DNA from 2 places in the Rhodococcus sp. Z6_132 genome. Region 1 is predicted to be linked to the other one. Evidence: riboswitches for the same ligand, from Rfam matches in the RefSeq annotation. Region 1 holds a riboswitch; the other holds the start of a gene.
What was found. A riboswitch is a leader RNA that binds a small molecule or an ion and turns the genes downstream of it on or off. The one in region 1 is predicted to bind S-adenosylmethionine.
Positions count from the first base shown of each region.

Region 2: it holds a riboswitch for S-adenosylmethionine, as region 1 does, so the genes downstream of both, AC3YO9_RS00490 (putative leader peptide) here and AC3YO9_RS07385 (hypothetical protein) in region 1, are expected to answer to the same signal.

Region 1 covers NZ_JBYUNP010000002.1:161,644-169,220, reverse strand. The annotation lists gene AC3YO9_RS07410 (MFS transporter) at 1-1,380, opposite strand, end outside; gene AC3YO9_RS07405 (NAD(P)-dependent alcohol dehydrogenase) at 1,600-2,622, shown strand; gene AC3YO9_RS07400 (GAF and ANTAR domain-containing protein) at 2,826-3,569, shown strand; gene AC3YO9_RS07395 (NADPH-dependent F420 reductase) at 3,586-4,275, opposite strand; gene AC3YO9_RS07390 (acyltransferase family protein) at 4,332-5,606, opposite strand; SAM riboswitch class IV at 5,776-5,887, shown strand; gene AC3YO9_RS07385 (hypothetical protein) at 5,893-6,324, shown strand; gene AC3YO9_RS07380 (Na+/H+ antiporter) at 6,333-7,577, opposite strand, start outside.
Region 2 covers NZ_JBYUNP010000001.1:96,310-103,886, reverse strand. The annotation lists gene AC3YO9_RS00510 (LLM class flavin-dependent oxidoreductase) at 1-76, opposite strand, end outside; gene AC3YO9_RS00505 (ABC transporter ATP-binding protein) at 73-804, opposite strand; gene AC3YO9_RS00500 (ABC transporter permease subunit) at 777-1,628, opposite strand; gene AC3YO9_RS00495 (ABC transporter substrate-binding protein) at 1,625-2,608, opposite strand; gene AC3YO9_RS00490 (putative leader peptide) at 2,750-2,833, opposite strand; SAM riboswitch class I at 2,863-2,958, opposite strand; gene AC3YO9_RS00485 (SRPBCC family protein) at 3,040-3,522, opposite strand; gene ppk2 (polyphosphate kinase 2) at 3,572-4,399, opposite strand; gene lhgO (L-2-hydroxyglutarate oxidase) at 4,457-5,653, opposite strand; gene AC3YO9_RS00470 (DMT family transporter) at 5,668-6,000, opposite strand; gene AC3YO9_RS00465 (glycerate kinase) at 6,137-7,276, shown strand; gene AC3YO9_RS00460 (MFS transporter) at 7,260-7,577, shown strand, end outside.

The DNA of each region.
Region 1 (7,577 bases):
GGCGGCGGCTCCGCCCAGGGAGTCCTCCGCAGCGGTCACCAGCTCCGCCGGTACGCCCTGCTCGGCCAGCGCCCCGACGTCCAGGTGGTTGCGGTAGATCACCGCGGCGATGCTGCCCAGCAGGGCGACGCCGAGCACGTTGCCCAGGTCGTAGGCGGTCTCCTCGATGGCGGCGGCGTTGCCCGCCTTCTCCGGCGGGGTGCCGGCCATGATCATGGCCGAGCCGATGGCCAGCGACCCGGCACCGGCGCCGGTGAGCGCCATGGCGATGGCGGCGGTGGTGTAGGTGAGCTCGCCGGGCACCAGGTAGATGAGCAGGCAACCCACCCCGGCGATGGCCACGCCGACGGCCAGCACCGTGCGCGCCCCGATCCAGCGGGCCAGCACCGGAGCCGCCACCGAGGCGACCAGCCCGCCACCGGCGATGGGCAGCAGGTGCACGCCCGACTGCAGCGGGCTCTGGCCCTGCACCAGCTGCAGCCACTGCGCGAGCAGCAGCAGCAGCGCGGCGATGGCCAGCATGGCTCCGAGCGCGGCGACCACGCCGGCGGTGAAGGGGCGGCGGGTGAACAGCCGCACGTCCAGCAGCGGCTCGTCCTGGCGCAGGCAGCGGCGGACGAACACGGTGAGCAGCACGACGGCAGCGAGCAGCGCGGCCCAGCCGGCGGGGGCCAGCAGGCTGGTCTCCTTGGCGAAGTGCTTGATGCCCCAGATCAGCGCGACCATCCCACCGACGGACAGCACGGTGGCGACGAAGTCCCAGCGCCCCGGGTTGGGCACGCGCGCCTCGGGCAGGATCAGCCAGCCGGCCACCAGGGCCACCACCATCAGCGGCACGTTGACCAGGAAGGCGGCGTGCCAGCTGAAGTGCTCCAGCAGCGCGCCGCCGACGATGGGGCCGACGGCAGCGCCGATGGAGGACACCCCCGCCCACACGCCGAGTGCGGTGGCGCGCTCGGCAGGGTCGGTGAAGACGGACCGCAGCAGCGAGAGCGTGGTGGGCATGATCATCGCCCCGCCGACGCCGAGCGCGGCTCGGGCGGCGATGAGCTCGGCGGAGGAATCCACCAGCAGCACCACCGCCGAGGCCGCGCCGAAGACCACGAAGCCGCCCAGCAGCACGGCCTTGCGGCCCCACCGGTCGGCCAGGCCGCTCATGGAGATCAGCAGCCCGGCCAGCACCAGCGAGTAGATGTCCACGATCCACAGCTGCTCGTTGGCGGTGGGGCGCAGGTCGGCGGCCAGGTCGGGCAGGGCCACGTTGAGGACGGTGAGGTCCATGGTGACGACGAGCAGGCTCGCCGACAGGACGGCCAGCGACGCCCAGCGGCGGGCCACCGACACCGGCGCAGCGACGTCGGTGGACTCGGTGAAGGTCACTGCGGTGCTCCAGGGGTTTGCTCGAGAGGGGCGTTGCCGCCAGTGGAAGCGGTCAGGACGTCCCGGCCACCCGCACACTCTGCCCTGTCCGCGGCCGGCTTGCGTCGAGCCGGTCCGGCAGCCGTCGGCCCCGGTCGCTGCGCGTGGACCATGGAGGGTGGGTCCTGCCGGTCGCGGCCGGTCACGACTCTCCGAAGAGCCACGCGCAGAGGAGACGCCATGAAGGCCGTGCAGTACCGCAGCTTCGGTTCCCGCCCCGAGCTGGTCGACGTCGACGAGCCAACCCCCGCCTCCGGGGAGATCCTGCTCAAGATCACCGCGTCCGGGTTGTGCCACTCCGACGAGTTCGTCATGGCGTGGCCGCAGGAGACCTACCCCTATCCCATGCCGATGACGCTGGGCCACGAGCCCGCGGGCACCGTGGCCGCGCTCGGCGAGGGAGTGGAGGGCGTCGCCGTCGGTGATGCCGTCATCGTCTACGGCTGCTGGGGCTGCGGGGTGTGCGAGATGTGCGCCGAGGGCTACGAGAACCTCTGCCTCAACGGGATGACCTCACCGGGCCTCGGCCACGACGGGGCCATGGCGGAGTACATGGTCGTCGACTCCGTGCGCCACATGGTGCCCATCGGCGACCTCGACCCGGTGCGCGCGGCCTCGCTCACCGACGCCGCGCTCACGCCCTACCAGGCGATCAAGAGCGTGCAGCACCAGCTGGTGGGCGGCTCCACGGTGGTGGTGATCGGCGCGGGCGGGCTCGGCCACGTGGCCATCCAGCTGCTCCGCACGCTCACCGCCTCGCGGGTGGTGGCCCTGGACGTGGGCGAGGAGAAGCTGGCCTTCGCCCGGGAGCAGGGCGCGCACGAGGCCTTCCAGTCCAACCCGGAGGCGGCAGTGAAGATCCGCGAGCTCACCGGCGGCCGCGGTGCCAACGTGGTGCTGGACTTCGTGGGCGCCGACGTCACCGGGGAGCTGGCCGTGGCCTGCGCCGGGGTGGCGTCGTCGGTGGTGATCGTGGGGGCCGGCAACGGCGGCGCCAAGATCGGTCTCACCAGTGCGCCGTACAACATCTCGGTGTCCACCTCGCTGTGGGGCCGGCGCAAGGAGCTGATGGAGCTGGTGGAGATGGCCCGGAGGGGCCAGATCCAGATCCACACCACCACCTACGGCATCGACCAGGCGCCACAGGCCTATGAGGACCTGCGCGCGGGCTCGATCACCGGCCGCGCCGTGGTGGTCCCCTAGACCGCCCAGCCGCAGCGCCCAGCGCACCGCTCTTGCCAGTACTACAGTCAAGCAAGGTGATTGGGCTCAACCAGTTAGCGTGCCCCAGCCCGCCTGTCAACTAGCTTGCCCCGATATGTCCACGTGATGCCCTACGATGACCAGAGCCCTTAGCCTGGGCAGTGCCCTGACCAGCGTCGAGCGTCCGAAAGAGAGGCCACTCCATGGCTATGCCCACGGGCGAGAACGAGCGGACCCCCACTGCGGTCCACGGGGAGGCGGAGAAGTTCAGCACCGTGATGGGTGAGCTTGCCCGAACCCTGCACCGTGACCACGGCAGCGAGGACGACACCTTGGACGCGGTGCTCACCGCGGTGCTCTCGTCTGTGATCGGCGCCGAGCACGGAACCATCAGCACAGTCGTGGACCGCAAGGTCGTGCTGCCCAAGGCGACGACCGACGAGCTGGCCCGGCGGATGGACGAGATGCAGACGGAGCTGGGCGAGGGACCCTGCCTCACCGCGATCTACGAGCAAGAGACCCTGCACATCGCCGACCTCGCCGACGAGGACCGGTGGCCGGCCTTCGTGGCGGCCGGCCGCGCGGCCGGAATCGCCTCGATGCTGTGCTTCCAGCTCTACGTCGAGGGTGACAACCTCGGAGTGCTCAACCTGTACTCCTCGCAGCCGTCTGCGTTCACCGAGGAGTCGGTCGCGACCGGCCTGATCTTCGCGACCCATGCTGCCGTGGCCATCGCCGGTGCGCGCCAGGAGCGCACGCTCACCAACGCACTGGTCAACCGCGACGTCATCGGCCAGGCCAAGGGAGTCGTGATGGAGCGGTTCACGCTGGACGCCAAGGCTGCCTTCGACCTCATCTCGCGGCTGTCCCAGGAGCAGAACGTGAAGCTGCACATCATCGCCGCTCAGATCGTCGCCGACGCCACCAAGAGCGCCGACTCCTCCTAGCCCGGCTGGCTGGGGCTCACATGTCGCGGTAGCGCTTCGCCTGGGCCAGCAGCTCGCGCAGCTGCCCGGCGGTCGCCTGACGCGCCCGGGGTGTCTGGCTCTCGGCCGTGGTGTCGAAGTAGGCCGCGTAGGCGGGGGTGTCGCGCTGGTAGCGCCAGCCCTCGGCGAGCGGGCCGGCGTCCAGGGCGTCGTAGCCCAGCTGGTCGAGCAGCTTGGTGACGGTCTGCTTGGCCCCGGCGTCGTCGCCGGCGATGGCCAGCGCGCTGCGCCCGGAGTTGCCGGCGGGGCGGGCCAGCGTGCCGATGAAGTCGAAGTAGATGTTGTTGAACGCCTTGACCACCTGCGAGTCGGGCAGGTGCGCCTGGAGCAGCTCGGAGACGGTGGTGGACTCGTCGTCCAGCTCGGCGATCTGCCCGTCGCGCTGCGGGTAGTAGTTGTTGGTGTCGATGACGACCTTGCCGCGCAGCGGCTCCACCGGCACCTGCTGGTAGCTCTTGAGCGGGACGGTGACCACCACGAGGTCGCCGGCCGCGGCGGCCTCCTCCGGGGTGGCCGCGCAGGCCCCGGGGCCGAAGGTGCCGACCAGGTCCTGCAGCGTCTCCGGGCCGCGGCTGTTGCTGAGCACCACGTCGTAGCCGCGGGTGAGAGCCAGTCGCGCGAGGTTGCTGCCGATGTTGCCGCTGCCGATGAAACCGATGGTCGTCATGGTGCGGACAACTCGGCGCGAAGGACAGGTATTCCCCGCTCAGGCCGGTGGGAAGGTCAGCGCCAGACCATGGCGTACCCACCAGCGAGCAGCACACAGCCCACGACGAAGGTGCTCACCCGGCCGGTGAGTACTCGGGTCGCCACGCCGGTGCTGGCGTCTCGCCAGTAGCGGTGACCGCGGCCCGGCCCACGATCCTTCACTGCGAGAACACGCTTCTCCACGAGGTGCCAGCTCGCGGCAGCGCACCCGGCGGCGACCGCGAGGGTCAGCAGCGAGAAGGGCAGGTAGCCCCACCGGTGCACGCCGAGGTAGGCCAACACCTGCGCGACGACGAACCCGTAGAGATAGATGCCGTAGGAGTAGTCGTTCGTTGCACCCACCTTGCGGAGCGCAGCGGGAAGGCGTGCCGCGAGCCACATCAGGAAGTAGGCCAGGGCGGGGTAGCCGAGCAGACCGAACCAGCCCAGAAGCACGGTGAGCACCACCGTGGTTCCACAGACCGCGGCCAGACGGTCGTCGAGCGGGATGCGCTTGGAGTACAGCGCGAGACAGGCGCCGTACAAGAAGATCAGCGGCAGCGTGACGTGGTAGCGGTCGCCGAAGTACGAGCCGAGCACGTGCGCGTGGGCGGGAAGCTCCGTGCGGATCACCTGCATGGCGAGGAAGACCGCGGTGAGCAGCGGCACCAGGAACTTCGCCCGGCCCAGGGCCCCGAACAGCACGAACACGCCAATGATGAGGTAACACGTCCACTCGTAGGTCAGCGTCCACACCGACCCGTTGAAGACCGACATGTGGACCGTGTCCCCGTAGGGCGTCGTCCCCGCAAAGATGTCGTAGATGCCCCACGTGTTGATGGTGAGGTCCCAGTTCGCCTTCAGGTAGGTGGCAGGGCCACCGTCAGCTCTCTGGAAGTAGCTGGCCAGGTCGTGGCCATCTCGAATCCAGATCAGCGGGCCCACGACCAGTGCGCTGACCAGGAGCACACCCCAGAAGGCCGGCAAGATGCGCAGCGCCCGGTGCCAGAGGTACCGCACGATGTCGCTTCCGGCACCGCTCTTGGTGATCAGGTAGCCACTGATGGCGAAGAACCCGAGCACGGCCATGGCGCCGAGGTTGTCCTGACCGCGGCTCCACCGCAGCATCGGGTCCTCACCCCCGCCGAGGGGGAAGGCGTGGGAGAAGATGACCAACGAGGCGAGAACCAGCCGGATGATGCCGAGCGAGTTGTCGTGTCCGCCCAAGCCCTCGCTGAGCGATGTCCGTCGTTTGCCGGACGCCAGCACCAGCGCATCGGTCTTGACGGGACTCATCTCGGAGACTGGCACCCGGGCAGCGTAGTGCCCAGACCGTGGCGCCCGAATGACCAGTTGGGCACCGCCACTCGTGTCGCCGACAGCGACCTCTCCAGCCTGGCGTGCATCGTGACGAGTCGCCACTGCGGCGAGCGTCGAGGGCGAACCCGTTGTGTCGGCGTTCGGCAGTACAGTCCAGCCCGTTCCCGAGTGACAGCGCCAAGCCCTGCGGCTGGCTGTCCAGCAACCCTCTCCCCCGGGGTGCTTCCGCAGGAAGAACAGGGCCGCGCACCCGGTGCGGCCAAGGATGGGATCGGAGATGACGGTGATGCGCAACGTCGAGCTGCCAGGTGTGGGACCGTGCCGGACGTACCGCAGCGGACACCAGCCGCACTGGATCATGGCGCGGCAGTACCGCTCGCGTGGCCGCTGGGCGACGGTGGTGGGCTTCGACGGCGACCACGTGCTCATCGAGTGCCGCGACGGCTCGCTGCTGCGGTGGTGGCACCACCACCCTGGGCGGCTGCGCGCCGCCGTGGGAACGCACGGGCCGGCCGTGAAGATCGTGCGCGCAGGCACGGTGCTGCAGTGCGCGGGGCTGTGGTTCCCCTGCAGCAGCGACGGCCCCACCCCGTGCCTGCTGGAGCCACCCGGCGCCACCGAGCCGGTGTCGGCGCTGGTCGATCCCGGCGCGACCGAGCTGCAGCTCGTCACGCTCGACGGCGTCGCGGTCACACCCTGGTGGGCCTGAGCCAACCGCTAGTCCAGCGGGTCGACACCGGCCAGGCGCAGCTCCTCGATGTCGAGCCGCGCCTGCACCCGGCGCGCCACGGTGTCGTCGATGACCCCGTCGCGGCGCAGCTGGTTCAGCACCTCCCGCTTGCGCTCCATCAGCGCGAGCCGCAGCCGCGTGTACTCCTCGTTGTGGGTGCGTGGCGCGTCGCGGGCGACGGCGAGCGCGGCCACGGCGTCGGCACTGTTGGGCGACTCCTGGGCGGACGCCTCGAACACCTCGCTGTCGCGGTCCGCCTGCTCCGCGGGCACCGGAGTCGTGGCGTCGACCAGGCGCAGGTGCTCCTCGTAGTCGCGGATCAGTCGCACCCGCACCTCCTCGCTGGTGCCGTGCTCGTCGGCCAGGGCGGGCAGGGCGGCCACGGCGGTGGTGGTGATCGCGTGCTCGGCCAGCCGCAGCTCGGCAGCATGGGTGGCATCCTCCGGCAGGTGGGCCCACCGCACCACCGCGGGCAGCGCGGGACCCTGCACCAGCAGCGTGAGGAGCACGACCCCGGCCGCGACCAGGGTGATCTCGTCGCGGGCCGGCAGCGGTTGCCCGTTGTCCAAGGTCGCGGGCACCGACAGCGCCAGGGCGAGCGAGACCGCTCCGCGGAACCCGGCGACCGCGCTCACCACCCGGGCACGGTGGGTCATCCGCCGCGCGCGCTGGGAGGGCCGGCGGTCGAGCAGCCGGATCAGCAGGACAGTGGAGGTCTGGAAGAGGAAGCGGACGAGGATCAGCCCCAGCCAGACGGCGACCATGGTGACCAGCAGCCGCGCCACGTCGCCCGCCTCCAGCTGGTGGGCCACGGCCTGCACCTCCAGGCCGATGAGCACGAAGAGCGCGCCGTTTAGCACGTAGGACCCCAGCGGCCACGCCGCCTCGGTCTGCCGACGTGAGGCCGCCGTGGTGATGCGACCCGAGTTGAACGCCAGGATGAGCCCTGCGACGACCACGGCCAGCACCCCGGAGGCCTCGATCAGCTCGGCCAGCAGGTAGGCGACGAACGGGACGAGCAGCAGCGTGAGATTGATGGCCCGTGCCTCGCGCAGCGGCCGCATTAGCAGGTAGGCCAGGCCGGCGACCGCGGCGCCCACGGTGATGCCGCCGAGGTAGGAGAGCAGCACCCGGGCAGTGATGTCCAGCGGTGAGTAGCGCCCACCCACCGCCACCCCCACGGCGAGGGCGAAGACCACCAGGGCGGTGCCGTCGTTGGTGAGGCTCTCGGC
Region 2 (7,577 bases), on a different contig from region 1:
CCAGGTGGGCCTGGGCGCCGATCACCTCGCGGCCGTCGCCGGAGGTGGGCAGGTACCAGTGCAGGTGGATGCTCATGCGGTGACTCCCAGGTGACTGAGGATGGTGGTGCGCAGGGCGACCAGGGCGGGGTCGGAGCGCCGGCGCGGACGGGGCAGGTCGACGGGGAGGTCGTGGGCGATGCGGCCGTCGTCAAGGACGAGGACGCGGTCGGCCAGCAGCACCGCCTCCTCCACGTCGTGGGTGACGAGCAGGACCGCGAAGCCGTGCTGGTCCCACAGCCGCCCGAGCAGCTCGTGGGCGCTGAGCCGGGTGAGCGCGTCCAGCGCGCCGAAGGGCTCGTCCAGCAGCAGCAGCTCGGGGTTGCGCACCAGCGCGCGGGCCAGCGACACCCGCTGGGCCTCACCGCCGGAGAGGGTCAGCGGCCAGGCGTGCACCCGGTGGGTCAGGCCGACCTCGGCCAGCGCGGCCTCGGCCCGCTCCCGGCCGCCCCGACCCAGCCCGAGGGCGACGTTGTCACGCACCCGCTTCCACGGCAGCAGCCGCGGCTCCTGGAAGGCGACGGCCCGGCTGGCGGGCACCTCGATGGTGCCGGTGTGGCCGGTGTCCAGGCCGGCCAGCGCGCGCAGCAGGGTGGACTTGCCGGAGCCGCTGCGCCCCACCAGGGCGACGATCTCACCGGGGGCCAGGTCGAGGTCGACGTCGCGCAGCACCGCGTCGGTGCCGAACGTGCGGCCCACGCCGCGGGCCGTGACCAGCTGGGTCTGCTCGGGGGTGCTCACGCGGGGACGAACGACTGACGCCATGACAGTGCCCTCCCTTCCAGGGTGCGGACGATGCCGTCGGTGGCCAGGCCGAGCAGGGCGTAGACCACCAGGCCCAGCACGACGATGTCGGTGCGGTAGAACTCGCGGGCGTTCATGACGATGTAGCCCAGGCCCGCGTCGGCGTTGATCTGCTCGGCCACGATGAGCGAGAGCCAGGCGATGCCCAGCGACTGCCGCAGCCCGACGAGGGCCTGGGGCAGCGCACCGGGCAGCACGACGTGGCGGGCCAGGGCGAAGCCCTTCAGCCCCAGCGTGCGGGCGGCCTCGACCAGCTTGCCGTCCACGCCGCGGATGCCGGCGAACAGGTTGAGGTACAGCGGGAAGGTGACGCCCAGGGCCACCAGCAGCACCTTGGGCTGCTCCCCGATGCCGAACCACAGGATGAACAGCGGCACCAGCCCCAGGAACGGCACGGTGCGCAGCATCTGCAGCGGTGGGTCCAGCGCCAGCTCGCCCAGGCGGGAGAAGCCGGAGACCAGGGCCAGCACCACCCCGGTCAGCAGGCCCAGGCCGACCCCGACCAGCACCCGCTGCAGGGAGATGCCCACCGCGTCGGAGAGCTGCCCGTTGCGCCATAGCTCCACCGCGGCGTCCACCACCGACAGCGGGGAGGACAGCTTGCGCTCGGAGATCGCGCCGGCGCTGCTGAGGCCCTGCCACAGCGCGAGCAGCAGCAGCGGGCTGACCAGGCGCAACAACCAGCCGGCGCGCAGCCGTCGCCGCGGGTGGGCGGGTCCCGCCGCCGCGGGGGCCTCGGAGGTCACCGCGGGAGCCGCCGGCGGGCGCACCGTCGTGGCGGTCACGGCTGGGCCGCCGTGACGTCGGCGTTGAACCGGTCGTCGAAGAAGTCGCGGACCTTCGGTGCGGACGGGATGAGCTTGACGGCGGCGAAGCGGTCGGCCAGCTCCTGCTGGCGGGCGATCACCCGGTCGTCGATGGGGATCGCCCTGCCCCGGGAGGTGTCGAAGGTGACGGTGGCCACCGCGGCCGGGAGGTTGGTCAGCTGGGAGTAGACCGGCACCCACTGGTCGGGGTGCGCCGCGGCCCAGGCGCGCGCCTTGACCAGCCGCACCAGGAAGTCCTTGATGGCCGCCTCCGTGGTGGGGTCGGCCAGTGCCGCGGTGGAGGCGACGGTGTAGGTGTAGCCGGTGGACAGCGTGGTGCCGTCGGCCACCACCTTCGCCCCGGCGCTGGCGATCGCCACCGCGTAGTAGGGGTTCCAGACCGCCCAGGCGTCCACCTGCCCGGCCGCGAACGCGCTCTGGGCGTCCGGCGGGGCGAGGTAGCGGACGGTGACGTCGTCCTGGGACAGCCCCGCCTGCTGCAGCAGCCCGATGAGCAGGCCGTGCGAGCTGGAACCCTTGGCCACCGCCACGCTCTTGCCCTTGAGGTCGGCGGCCGTGCGGATGCCGGTGCCGTCCCGGGTGAGCAGGAAGTCGTTGGCCTTGTCGCGCTCCTCCACCGAGACGATCCGTGCCTCGATGCCGGCCGCCTGCGCCAGCACCGGCGGGCTGTCGCCCACGCTGCCGAGGTCGATCGCCTTGGCGTTGAGTGCCTCCAGCAGCGGCGGTCCGGCGGTGAAGCTGGCCCACTCCACCTTGTACGGCAGCTCGTCGAGCTGGCCGGAGACCTTGAGCACCGACTGCACCGACTGCACCTGGTCGCCCACGTGCAGGGTCACCCCGGACAGGTCGATCGAGCCGTCGGCGGCGAGCACCGGGGCGGGTGGCTCGTCGGCGCTGCAGCCGACGAGGACGACGGACAGGACGGTGGTGGCCAGCACGGAGAGTGCTCGTCTTCGGGACAGGGGGAACGACATCGGAGGCCTTTCGGGCGCAAGAGGGCAGCGCCGGCCGCCACGGGGCGGGGCGCAGGAAGGGGTGCGAGCAGGGGCGCGCTCAGCGGCGCAGGGCGATCAGCCGGGTCAGGCGGTGCCGGGCCGACAGCTGGCGCCGGCGGTGCGGCACAGGTCGACGTGCCGCCGGCGCGAGAAGGCGGGTCGGATCATGCTCGGGGTGGGCAGGGCCGGCACAGTTGCCTCCATCGGTCCTGGCAGTAGCACCCACTCCCGCGTGCTGCGGGGGGTTGCTGCGACGTCGACGAGCCAGGTCTCTCGGTCGCTCTGGATGGTGTGGCGCAAGGCTAGCGAGGCTGGGCGGCGGCAGACAACGAATCGGCTCAGCGTGAGCCGAACCCCAGGGTGGCGCAGCGCGCCTAGCCGGCAGCGACGGCGGGCTGCTCCACGGTGCGGGCCAGGATGCCCAGCGTCGCGCGCAGCCCGGCCTCCGGGATCACCGGGAAGACGCCCTTGTCGCGGAAGCGGTCGTCGATCTCGCTCCAGTCGTAGTACGAGGTGACCAGGGTGCCGCCCTCGCGGGCCTGGAGCCGGTAGCCGTAGAGGTGCCGGATGGGCGGCTGGATGGTGCCGGAGATCGTCCACTCGATCAGCTCGTCGGGCACCAGGGCGGTGATGATCACCGTGACGTCGTACTTGCCCATGGGGAAGTCGTTGAGCGACTCCCGGTCCATGTGCACCAGGAACTCGTCGCCCACCGCGCGCACCGCGTCGCCCTCGGCGGACTGCAGCATCCCGGAGCTGTCGATGCGCACGTGTCCCTGTGGGTCACACAGCAGCGCAAACACGTCCGCGGGGGACGCGGCCACCTGCCGCTGGACCTCGAAGCGCTCCGTCGTCATGGTGCCCACCCTGGCACGGCCGGGCGCTGGCCGCCGTGGGGAACCCGGGTCACAGGGCGGGGAAGGCCCGGTTGACCACCTCGCCCTGCTCGTAGACGTCGGCGGCGGGACCCAGGATCAGCGGGTCGGGCCGGCCCACCAGCTCGGCGTCCTTCTCGTCGTAGTCGAACAGGCTGAGCACGTGCCGCATGGCGGCCAGCCGGGCCCGCTTCTTGTCGTTGCTCTTCACCACCGTCCACGGCGCCCACTCGCTGTCGGTGTAGAAGAACATCGTCTCCTTGGCGTCGGTGTAGGCGTCCCACTTGTCGATGGACTCGAGGTCGGTGGGGGAGAGCTTCCACTGGCGCACCGGGTCGTTGGCCCGCTTGGCGAAGCGGCTGCGCTGCTCCAGGCGCGACACCGAGAACCAGAACTTGACCAGGTGGATGCCCGAGCGCACCAGCATCCGCTCCAGCTCGGGGGCCTGGCGCAGGAACTCCCAGTACTCGTCGTCGGTGCAGAAGCCCAGCACCCGCTCGACGCCGGCCCGGTTGTACCAGGACCGGTCGAACATGACGATCTCCCCGGCGGCGGGCAGGTGGGCGACGTAGCGCTGGAAGTACCACTGGGTGCGCTCGCGCTCGGTGGGCTTCTCCAGCGCCACCACGTGCGCGCCGCGGGGGTTGAGGTGCTCGGTGAACCGCTTGATGGTGCCGCCCTTGCCCGCGGCGTCGCGGCCCTCGAACAGGATCACCAGCGGCAGCCCCACGTGCTTGGCCCAGACCTGCAGCTTGAGCAGCTCGATCTGCAGCAGCCGCTTCTGCTGCTCGTACTCGCTGCGCCGCAGCTTGTCGGCGTAGGGGTAGCCCTGGCGCCAGGTGTCGGTGTCGCTGGTCATGCCGACCTGACTACCACGACCGCCGCCACGATGACGGTTCGCCGGGCCCCGCGGTGCTCAGGCCGGCTCCGCGGCCAGGCACTGCTGGGCCACGTGCCGCCCGATCGGCAGTGCGGCAGTGGCGGCCGGCGAGGGGGCGTTGAGCACGTGCAGGGTGCGGGCGGTGCGCTGCAGCAGGAAGTCGTGCACCAGGGTGCCGTCGGGGCGCACGGCCTGGGCGCGGATGCCCGCCGCGTGCGGCTGCAGGTCGGCCAGCTCCAGCTGCGGGCAGTACGTGCGGGCCGCGGCCAGGAAGGCCCGCCGGGAGGCCGAGCCCAGCAGCTCCCGGGCCCCGGTGCGCACGTTGCGCCGCGCCAGGTTCCAGAACCCGGCGTAGCCGAGGACGTCGCGGACGTCGGCCAGGTCCACGCTGCCCCGGCGGTACCCCTCCCTGGCCAGCCCCAACACCGCGTTGGGGCCCACGGTCACCCGGCCGTCCACCATCGGGGTGAGGTGCACGCCCAGGAACGGCAGGTCGGGGTCGGGGACCGGGTAGATCAGGTGCGACACCACGTCCCGCCGGTGCGGCGGCAGCTGGAAGTACTCGCCGCGAAACGGCACGATGCGGGCCTCGGGCCTGGCCCCGGCCAGTGCCACCAGCCGGTCGGCCTGCAGCCCGCCGCACACCACCAGCCGGCGGCAGCTCACCACCTGCTCGCCGGCGGTCACCACCACCTCGGTCGCCGACTCCGCGATGGCGCGCACCGCCGCCCCCAGCACCACCTGGCCGCCGAGGCGCTCCACCTCCCGGCGCAGCGCGGCGCACACCAGGGTGAAGTCCACGCTGGCGGTGACCGGCACGTGCAGCGCCGCCAGCCCGGCCACCGCCGGCTCACGCTCGCCCAGCTCCGCGGCGTCCAGGCGCGCCACGGTGATGCCGTTGTGCCCGGCGCGCTCGGCGAGGGCGTCCATCCGGGCCACCTCGCGACCGGTGGTGGCCACCACCAGCTTGCCCAGCTGGCGCACCGGGATGTCGTGGCGGGCGCAGAAGTCCTTGGTGGCCTGGGCGCCGGCCCGGCACAGCCGCGCCTTGAGGCTGCCCGGCTGGTAGTACAGCCCGGAGTGGATGACGCCGCTGTTGTGCCCGGTCTGGTGCCGGCCCAGCGCGGGCTCCTTCTCCAGCAGCACCAGGGACGCGCCGGGTCGCTGCTGGAGCAGGCTCAGCGCGGTGGCCAGGCCGACGATGCCGCCGCCCACCACGCAGTAGTTGTGCACCCGTGCGGCTCCCGCTACTCCGCCGCCCGGGTGCCGCCGACCTCGACCAGCAGCACCCCACCGATGATGAGCACGATGCCCATCCCCATCAGCGGGGTCAGGGGATCGTCGAAGAGGAGCTTGCCCAGCACGGCGACCGCGGCCACGCCGGTGGCGGCCCAGATGCCGTAGGCCACGCCCACCGGCACGCCACGGGTGAGCACCAGGTTGAGCGCGAGGAACGAGCCGGTGTAGCCGGCCACCACCAGCAGGCTGAAACCGAGCCTGCTGAAGCCCTCCGACGCTCGCAGCGAGAGGGTGGCGGTGACCTCCAGCGCGATCGCCAGGACCAGGAACAGCCACCTCATCGGCGGGGCGCCCGACAGGGCACGGAGGGGCGGAGCATGCGCTCAATCTAGACAGCCGAGGGCGGGTGAGACAGTGGGCCCCGAGACGATCCCAGAGCAGGGATCCCAGAGCAGGGATCACAGAGCACAGGAGAGCGTGATGAAGGTGCTGGTGGCGGCGGACAAGTTCCGCGGCTCGCTGTCCGCGCCGCAGGTGACCGCCCACGTGGCTGCCGGGCTGACCCGGGCGCGGCCCGAGGCGACGGTGGTGCAGCTGCCGGTGGCCGACGGGGGCGAGGGCACCCTGGCCGCCGCGGTCGCCGCCGGCTTCCGGCCCGTGCCGGTGGACGCCGCCGGACCCACCGGCGTCCCCTGCCGCACCGGCTACGCCGTGCGGGACGGGGTGGCGGTGGTGGAGCTGGCCGACGTGTCCGGGCTGGACCGGTTGCCCGGCGGCGTGCCGGCCCCGCTGCGCGCCAGCAGCCACGGCACCGGCGAGGTGCTGCGGGCGGTGCTGGACGCCGGCCTCCGCCGGGTGGTGCTGGGCGTGGGCGGCAGCGCGTGCACCGACGGCGGTGCGGGCCTGCTGCAGGCGCTGGGAGCCCGGGTGCTCGACGCCGCCGGGGCCGACGTCGGCCCCGGCGGGGCGGGGCTGGTCGACGTGGCGCAGCTGGACCTGGCCGGGCTGCACCCCGCGCTGGCCGAGACCGAGGTGGTGCTCGCCTCCGACGTGGACAACCCGCTGCTCGGCGCCCACGGTGCCGCCCCGGTGTTCGGGCCGCAGAAGGGGGCCGACGCCGACCAGGTGGCGCTGCTGGAGCGTGCCCTGCAGCAGTGGTCGGCGGTGGTCGAGGCCGCGACCGGCGAGCAGTGGGCGCACCGGCCGGGAGCGGGCGCCGCCGGTGGGGTGGGACTCGCCGCGCTGGCGGTGCTGGGCGCCCACCGCCGCCCCGGGGTGGAGCAGGTGCTGGAGCTGGTGGGCTTCGCCGAGCACCTGGCCGGCGCCGCGCTGGTGGTGACGGGGGAGGGCTCGCTCGACGAGCAGACGCTGCGGGGCAAGACCCCGGTGGGCGTGGCGCGGACCGCGGCGGCCGCCGGGGTGCCCGTGGTGTCGGTGAGCGGGCGCTGCCTGGTGGAGCCCGCCGCGCTGGCAGCGGCGGGCATCGGTCGGGCGTACGCGCTCACCGACCTCGAGCCGGACCCGCAGCGCTGCATGGCCCAGGCGGGCCCGCTGCTGCGTCAGCTGGCCATGCAGGTGGCCCAGGACTGGCTGCCCGGCGGTGGCCGTGCTGGGTGAGACCGTGCGCCAGCCGCTGTGGCGCTCCCGCCCGGTGGCCACCCTGGTGCTGATCAGCCTGCTCGGCTTCACTGGTTTCTGCTTCACCCTCTCGGCGCTGCCCGCCTGGGCGGTGCAGGGTGGCGCCGGCGTGGGCAGCGCCGGGCTGGTCACCGCGGTGCTGCTGGTCAGCACGGTGATTGGGCAGCTGGCGGTGCCGTGGTGGACCGCGCGCTTCGGCGCGGGTCGGGTGATGGCGGTGGGGCTGCTGGCCCTGGGCGCCCCGGCCCCGTTCTACGCGCTCAGCCACGACCTGCGCTGG